DNA from 2 places in the Nonomuraea rubra genome. Region 1 is predicted to be linked to the other one. Evidence: riboswitches for the same ligand, from Rfam matches in the RefSeq annotation. Region 1 holds a riboswitch; the other holds the start of a gene.
What was found. Region 1 has a riboswitch for cobalamin ahead of HD593_RS16185 (ribonucleoside-diphosphate reductase subunit alpha). Riboswitches for the same ligand answer to the same signal wherever they lie in the genome.
Positions count from the first base shown of each region.

Region 2: linked by a shared signal. The riboswitch ahead of cobN (cobaltochelatase subunit CobN) and the one ahead of HD593_RS16185 (ribonucleoside-diphosphate reductase subunit alpha) in region 1 are both predicted to bind cobalamin.

Region 1 is NZ_JACHMI010000001.1:3,552,508-3,556,713, forward strand. Features, by position in the region: gene HD593_RS16175 (SAM-dependent methyltransferase) at 1-538, shown strand, start outside; gene HD593_RS16180 (Bug family tripartite tricarboxylate transporter substrate binding protein) at 636-1,772, shown strand; cobalamin riboswitch at 1,777-1,972, shown strand; gene HD593_RS16185 (ribonucleoside-diphosphate reductase subunit alpha) at 2,084-4,206, shown strand, end outside.
Region 2 is NZ_JACHMI010000001.1:4,532,693-4,536,898, reverse strand. Features, by position in the region: gene cobN (cobaltochelatase subunit CobN) at 1-1,618, opposite strand, end outside; cobalamin riboswitch at 1,651-1,853, opposite strand; gene cobG (precorrin-3B synthase) at 1,870-3,162, shown strand; gene HD593_RS20685 (precorrin-8X methylmutase) at 3,300-3,950, shown strand; gene cobJ (precorrin-3B C(17)-methyltransferase) at 3,953-4,206, shown strand, end outside.

The DNA of each region.
Region 1 (4,206 bases):
CGCGCACGAGGTGGCGCCCGAGGCCAGGGTCGTCTACGTCGATCACGACCCCGTTGTCGCCGCACACGCCACGGCCCTGCTCCGGCACTCGCCGGGCAGGGCCCGTTTCGTCCAGGCCGACCTGCTCGATCCCGAGGACGTGCTGGCCAGGGCAGGGGAGTTCCTCGATCTCGACCGGCCGATCGCGGTGCTGCTGGTCTCGATCCTGCACTTCCTGCCGGACTCGGCGGGGCCGCAGCGGGCGGTGGCCGTGCTGCGCGAGCGCCTGGCGCCGGGCGGCTTCCTGGTGATCACGCACGCCACGACCCTGGGGGGTCTGGAGGACGAGGAGCGGGCCAGGGGGGTCTACCGGGGCTCGACGGCCGGTGGCGGGACCGACCGGTCGCCGGGGCAGATCCGCGCGTTCTTCGGGGGGTGGCCGCTGGAGCCGCCGGGGCTCGTCCAGGCCACGGACTGGCGGCCGGACCGGCCCAAGCTGGTGGGGGACTGGTCGCTGCCGTCGTCGCTGATGGCCGGGGTGGGAAAGAAAACCACTTAAGCCTGAAAATCACGAAAAATCGCCAAAAATGGCGGTTTTGAGCGTTGACCATGATCCCCGTGTAGAGCGTCGGGTAATGGGTTAATAACCTAGAGTAATGGGGGATTCGAGGGAGAAGTACATGCGCCGGCGGCGGTTCCTCGCCTGCGGGCTCGGCGCCGTCGCCTGCGTGGCCGGTTGCGGCACGGAGCGGGCGGGGAACGTGCTGCGTACCGGATTCTCGATCACCACGGCGGGGCGCCGCTGGGCCCCCGTGGGGAAGGCGTTCGCCGGCGCGGCCCGCTCGGCGGGCTTCGCGGCGGCCGTCAGCCACGCGATCAGCGGCACCCCGGCGACCGGCACCGGCCCGACCGGCGGCCCGACCAGCGGCGGCCCGGCAGGCAGCGGTCCGTCGGGTGGCGGTCCGTCGGGTGGCGGGCCGACGGGTGGCGGTCCGGCAGAGGGTGGTCCCACGGTCGGTGGAGGGCCGGTGGCGGGCACCGGTTTCGCGATCACGGTGAGCGGCCTGCCCGCGCTGGCCGCCGCCGAGCTGAACAACACCCAGAGCCTGCTCGACACCGCCACCCCGCTGGCCAGACTCAGCGGCCAGATCGAGGTCGTGGTCGTCCCCGAGCGCTCGCCCCTGCGGGACTTCGGCGACTTCGCCGCCCGGCTCCTGGCCAGCCCCCAGCAGACCCTGCTGGTGGGCGGGCCGCAGGGCGAGCCCGACCACCTGCTGTTCGGCCTGATCGCCAGGGCCATCGGCGCGGACGGCAGGCGGGTCGACTACTCCGGCTACCCCCGGCTGGGCGAGGCCGCCTCCGCGTTGCTCTCCGGCAAGGCGGTCGCCGCGGCGGGCCCGCTGGCCGACTGGCGCACCGCCATCGGCCGCGGCCGCGTCAGGGCGCTCGCGGTCTCCTCGGCCCGCCCCGTGCCCGACCTCGACGTGCCGACGCTGCTGGAGTGCGGCGTCCGGGTGGACTTCGCTGACTGGACGGCCGCGTTCGGGCCCGAGGACATGCCGGCGGAGAGCCGCGAGCAGGCCGTGCGCATGTGCGAGGAGGTGATCGGATCCAGCGCGTGGGAGGCGGCCTGCCTGGCCGCCGGCTGGATCCCGATCCCGCTCGCCGGCGACGACTTCGCCCGCTGGCTCGGCACCGAGATCGCCCGCACCCGCGCCGTGCTGCGGGACCTCGGCCTCCTCGACTCCACCAAAGCCACAACATGCTGGGGTAGTTGCGGGAACGGCCACTAGATGTAGGATCCTGCTCGTCGCTGGTTCGCCTCACAGGAGGCGGAGCAAAAGGGAACCCGGTGCGATTCCGGGGCTGCCCCGCAGCGGTGAGCGGGAACGACCGCCGTCATTCGCACTGGAGAGATCCGGGAAGCGGCGGCCAGTAGGTGCCATCGAGCGTGCCCGCGAGCCCGAAGACCTGCCAGCGGCATGCCGGGTGCTGCCCGGCGTGAAGTGTTCAGGGTCTCGAGGGTGGGCCGGAGCGCGACGCGGCATGCCGATGGCGTGCCGCCGTGCTCTCGCGTGCCCTCACGGGGATGAGGAGAGCGAACGTGACTCAGATCGTCGAGGTTGACCGCCGCCTGGCCATCGAGGAGGCCGCCGCGCGGGTGATCGCCGACCCGGCCAACTCGCGGGTCGCCGCCCGGCTGCTGGCCGAGGAGATCGCCGAGGAGGCCGCCGGGCACGGCGTGCGCTCGTTCTCCGAGTCGATCGCGGCCACCCACGCGGCCGGGCTGATCCAGGACGCGCTCGCCGCGTTCGTCGCCGCGCACGCCGCCGAGCTGGACGCGCTGATCTCGGACGAGGCCGACGACCGGTTCGAGTACTTCGGGCTGCGTACGGTCTACGACCGCTACCTGCTGCGCCACCCCGAGACCCGCGACGTGCTCGAACGGCCGCAGCACTTCTTCCTCCGCGTGGCCTGCGGGCTGTCGGAGACCGTCGCCGAGGCGGCCGAGCTGTACGGGCTCATGTCCACGCTGTCGTACCTGCCCAGCTCGCCCACCCTGTTCAACTCCGGCGCGCGCCGCCCGCAGCTGTCGTCCTGCTTCCTGCTCGACTCGCCGCGCGACGAGCTGGAGGGCATCTACGACAGGTACGGCCAGGTGGCGCGGCTGTCCAAGTACGCCGGGGGCATCGGCATCTCCTGGACCCGGGTGCGCTCGCGCGGCTCCCTCATCAGGGGCACGAACGGCCACTCCAACGGCATCGTGCCCTGGCTGCGCACGCTCGACTCGTCCGTGGCCGCGGTCAACCAGGGCGGGCGGCGCAAGGGCGCGGCCTGCGTCTACCTGGAGACCTGGCACGCCGACATCGAGGAGTTCCTGGAGCTGCGGGACAACACCGGCGAGGACGCCCGCCGTACGCACAACCTGAACCTGGCCAACTGGGTGCCCGACGAGTTCATGCGCCGGGTCGAGGCCGACGAGATGTGGTCGCTGTTCGACCCGAAGGAGACGCCCGACCTCACGGACCTGTACGGGGAGGCGTTCGAGGCGAGATACCGCGCCTACGAGGCCGAGGGACGATATGTCAGGCAGATCCCGGCGCGCACCCTGTACGGCCGCATGATGCGCACCCTCGCCCAGACCGGCAACGGCTGGATGACGTTCAAGGACGCCGCCAACCGCACCTCCAACCAGACCGCCCGCCCCGAGAACGTCATCCACCTGTCGAACCTGTGCACCGAGATCCTGGAGGTCACCAGCGACGGCGAGACCGCGGTCTGCAACCTCGGCTCGATCAACCTGGCCGCCCACCTGGTGGCGGGCGAGGTGGACTGGGAGCGGCTGCGCCGCACCGTGCGCACCGCCGTACGCTTCCTCGACCGCACCATCGACCTCGGCTTCTACCCGACGCCCGAGGCCGAGGCGGCCAACAAGCGCTGGCGGCCCATCGGGCTCGGGCTGATGGGGCTGGCCGACGTGTTCTTCGCGCTGCGGCTGCCGTTCGACTCGCCGCGGGCGCTGGAGCTGTCCACCAGGATCTCCGAGGAGATCGCGCTGGCCGCGTACGACACCTCGGCCGACCTCGCCACCGAGCGCGGCCGGCACCCGTCGTACGCCGACACCCGCGCGTCCGGCGGCGTCCTGCACCCCGACCACTACACCACCTCGTCCCCTCAGTGGGAGGCGCTGCGCGAGAAGATCGCCCGCACCGGCCTGCGCAACTCGCTCATGATCGCCATCGCGCCCACGGCCACGATCGCCTCCATCGCCGGCTGCTACGAGTGCATCGAGCCGCAGGTGTCCAACGTGTTCAAGCGCGAGACCCTGTCCGGCGAGTTCCTCCAGGTCAACCGGTACCTGGTGGCCGACCTGCAGGCCCGGGGGCTGTGGACGCAGCAGCTCCGCGACGACCTCAAGCGGGCCGACGGCTCGGTGCAGGCGCTGCCCGGCGTCCCCGACGACCTCAAGGTGCTCTACCGCACGGCCTGGGAGCTGCCGCAGAAGGCGCTCATCGACCTGGCCGCCGCGCGCCAGCCGTACATCGACCAGTCGCAGTCGCTCAACCTCTTCATGGCCAGCCCCACCATCGGCAAGCTCTCCTCGATGTACGCCTACGCCTGGAAGCAGGGCCTGAAGACCACGTACTACCTGCGCTCCCGCCCCGCCACCCGCATCGCCCAGACCACGGTCGCGACGCCGGTCGCCGAAGCGGTGGCCTGCTCACT
Region 2 (4,206 bases), 980 kb from region 1:
CGCACGCGGCGGACATCCCCGCCGACTTGCCCGGCAGCCATTCCAGGTTGCCGTGCTTGCCCACGTGCACCATCGCGTGCGCGCCGAACTCGGCCGACAACCAGCGGTACGCGGCCAGGTAGTGGTGGCTGGGCGGCAGGTCGGGGTCGTGGTAGATGGCGATCGGGTTCTCGCCGAAGCCGCGGGGCGGCTGGACCATGACGACCAGGTTCCCGGCGCGCAGCGCGGCCAGCACGAGATCGCCGTCGTGCACGAACAGCTCGCCGGGCGGCGGCCCCCAGTGCCGCTCCATCGCGGCCCGCAGGTCCCCGGGCAGCGTGCGGTACCACTGCTCGTACGAGGCGGCGGAGATCCGTACCGGATTGCCCGCCAGGTGCTCTTCCGTCAGCCAGTCCTGGTCCTGGCCGCCGGCGGCGATCAGCGCGTGGATGAGCGCGTCGCCGTCCTGCTCGGCCACGCCGGGGAAGCCGTCGCCCAGGTCGTACCCTGCCTCGGCGAGCCTGGCGAGCAGCCGTACGGTGCTGGCCGGGGTGTCCAGGCCGACGGCGTTCCCGACGCGGGAGTGCTTGGTCGGGTACGCCGACAACATCACGACCAGGCGCCGCCCGGCGGGCGGGACGTGGCGCAGCAGCCCGTGCCGTACGGCGAGGCCGGCCACCCGGGCGGCCCGCTCGGGGTCGGCGGCGTAGACGGTCAGCCCGTCCTCGTCGATCTCCTTGAACGAGAACGGCACCGTGATGATCCGCCCGTCGAACTCGGGGATCGCCACCTGCGAGGCGGCGTCCAGCGGCGACAGGCCGTCGTCGTTCTCCTCCCACGCCTGCCTGCTGGTGGTCAGGCAGAGGCCCTGGAGGATCGGCACGTCGAGCGCGGCCAGCGCGCCCACGTCCCACGCCTCGTCGTCGCCGCCCGCGGCGGCCGTGGCGGGACGCGCGCCGCCCGCCGCCAGCACCGTCACGACCAGCACGTCCGCGGCCCGGAGTGCGTCGAGCAGTTCGGGCTCGGCGGTGCGCAGGGACGAGCAGAAGATCGGCATGGCCCGGCCGCCCGCGTCCTCGATCGCCGCGCAGAGCGCCTCCACGAACGCGGTGTTGCCCGCCAGGTGGTGCGCCCGGTAGTAGAGCACCCCCACCACGGGCTCGTACCCCGGGGTGCCGGGCCGGCCCGTTCTGGCCGCCCGCTCCAGCCTCCCCCAGGACGGCGTCCGCGCGGGCGGCGCGAACCCGTGGCCGGTCAGCAGCACGGTGTCCGACAGGAAGGCGTGCAGCTCGGCCAGGTTCGCCGGCCCGCCGTGGGCCAGGTACGCGTGCGCCTCGGCGCAGACGCCACCGCTCACCGTGGACAGCTCCATCAGCTCCGCGTCCGGCGCCTGCTCCCCGCCCAGCACCACCACGGGCCTCGGGCCGGCCAGCAGCGCGTCCAGCCCCTCCTCCCAGGCGCGCCGCCCGCCGAGCAGGCGCACCACGACCAGGTCCGCACCCTCCACCAGCGCGGGCAGGTCGCCGGCGGCCAGCCTGGCCGGATTGGCCAGCCGGTACGGGGCCGCGCTCGCGCGGGCGCTCAGCAGGTCGGTGTCCGATGTCGAGAGCAGCAGGACGGTACGGCTGTCGCCAGGCACGGCAGCATTCCTCCCTCGGGGTCCTCGCCCCGGTCGCGGGTGACACGACGGCAGGAGTCTCCTGGCTCCCGGATCAGCGCTCACCCCGGCCTTCCCACCCGTCGCCGGGCAGTGGCCTGCGGTGGGGTTCGCTCCCCGGTCACAGTGGCGGGACCGCGCCGGTTTCGCACCGGCTTCCTCCCATTGCCATCGCCTACCAGGAGACTACGGCACGACCGGCCTCCACCAGAACTGGCGTTACCATCCTCTTCGTGTCCATAGCCGACTTTTCCGGACGGATCCGTCCTGACGCCTGTCCGGGCGCGCTACAGGTACACGAGGCCGCGGACGGCCCGCTGGCCCGGGTCCGCCTGCCCGGCGGCGCGGCGTCCGCCGCCCAGCTCCATGCGCTCGCGGACGGCGCCGAGACGTTCGGCTCGGGCGTGATCGAGCTCACCTCGCGGGCGAACGTCCAGGTACGCGGCCTCCACTCCCCCGCCGCCTTCGCCGGGCACCTCGCCGCGGCCGGGCTGCTGCCGTCGGCCGAGCACGAACGTGTCCGCAACATCGTCGCCTCGCCGTTGAGCGGCCGGGGCGCCGGTGGGTCGCTGGACGCGCTCGCCCTGGCGGAGGCCCTGGACCGGGCGCTGTGCGGGCTGCCCCGGCTGGCGGGGCTGCCGGGGCGGTTCCTGTTCGCGGTGGATGACGGGTCGGGGGATGTGGCCGGGCTCGGGGCGGATGTGACGTACGCGGCCGGGATCTGCGGCAGGCCGCCCACTCGCGAGGAGGCCGGTGAAAGGCGGCTGTTGCTGGCGGGCCGGGACACCGGGTTGACCTGCGGTCCGGAGTCCGCTGTACCGCTCATGATCGCCGCCGCGGAGGCGTTCCTCGACCTGCGCCCGGACGGCGCTCCCCGCGCCTGGCGCATCCACGAGCTGGAGAACGGCCCGGCCCGCATCGCCGCCCACCTGACCGCCGACCCGGCCGCCCGCGCGCTCAAGTCCGCACCACCCGCCGCACCACCGTCCCCAGAACCGACCGCCGGCCCAGCCGCCGAACCAACACCCCAGGGACCGGCCCCCGGCCCAGCCGCTGAACCGACGGCCCAGGAGACGACCGGCGGGCGGCGGGCCGGGCGGCTGGTGCAGCGGGACGGGCGGGTGGCGCTGGAGGTACTGGTGCCGCTCGGCAGGCTGACGCCCGCCCAGGTCCGGGCCCTCGCCGACAGCGGCCCGGCCGTACGGTTCACCCCGTGGCGGACCGCCGTGTCGCTGGACCTCTCCCCCGCCGGGGCCGAACGTGCCGAGCGGGCACTCGCCGGCGCCGGCCTCATCACCGACCCGGCCTCCCCCTGGGCCGGCGTCACCGCCTGCACCGGCCGCCCCGGCTGCGCGAAGGCGCTGGCGGACGTGCAGGCGGACGCGCGGCGCTGGGTGGAGGGCCTGGACCGCGCCCCCGGAACGCCCGTCCACTGGGCCGGCTGCGAGCGGCGCTGCGGCCTGCCCCGCGGCCGGGTCGTCGAGCTGATCGCGACCGCCGACGGCTACCGGCGGCAACCCGAGTGAGGACCAGCACCGGCGGCAGCCCGAGCGAGAACCACCACCGGCGGCCGGCTCCCGAAAAGGACCACCGTCAACCGCCGCCCTCCAGAGACAACCCGAGCAGCGACCACAACCGGCAGCGGCCACCAGGCAAGGCGGCCATGACGACCCAGCCACCGAGAAGGGCACCCGTGACCGACTACCTCCGCGACGGCGCCGAGATCTACCGGCGCTCGTTCGCGACCATCCGCGCCGAGACCGACCTCACGGGCCTGCCGCCCGAGGTCGCCCAGGTGGCGGTGCGGATGATCCACGCCTGCGGCATGACCGACCTCGTCACCGACCTGGCCTGGTCCCCCGGCGTCGTGGTGCGGGCGCGCGAGGCGCTGCGCCGGGGCGCGCCCGTGTTGTGCGACGCCATGATGGTCGCCTCGGGCGTGACGAGGCGCAGGCTGCCCGCCGCCAACGAAGTGGTGTGCACGCTCCCCGACCCCCGCGTACCGGAGCTGGCGGAGAAGCTGGGCACCACGCGCAGCGCCGCCGCGCTGGAGTTGTGGCGCGACCGCCTCGACGGCGCGGTGGTGGCGATCGGGAACGCGCCGACCGCCCTGTTCCGGCTGCTGGAGCTGGTCGAGGAGGGCGCCGGACGGCCGGCGGCGGTGCTGGGCATCCCGGTGGGGTTCATCGGCGCGGCGGAGTCCAAGCAGGCGCTGGCCGCCAGTGGCCTGGAACACCTGGTGGTGCACGGTCGCCGCGGCGGCAGTGCGATGACGGCGGCGGCGGTCAACGCCGTCGCGAACGAGACGGAGTGATCATGGTGAAGGGACGCCTGTACGGGGTCGGGCTCGGCCCCGGTGACCCGGAGCTGGTCACGGTCAAGACCGCCAGGCTGATCGGTGAGGCGGACGTGATCGCGTACCACGCCGCCAGGCACGGCCGCAGCATCGCCCGTTCGATCGCTCTGCCGTACATGAGGGAGGGGCAGATCGAGGAGCTGCTGCTCTACCCATTGACCACGGAGACCACCGACCATCCAGGCGGCTACCAGGGCGCGCTCGACGACTTCTA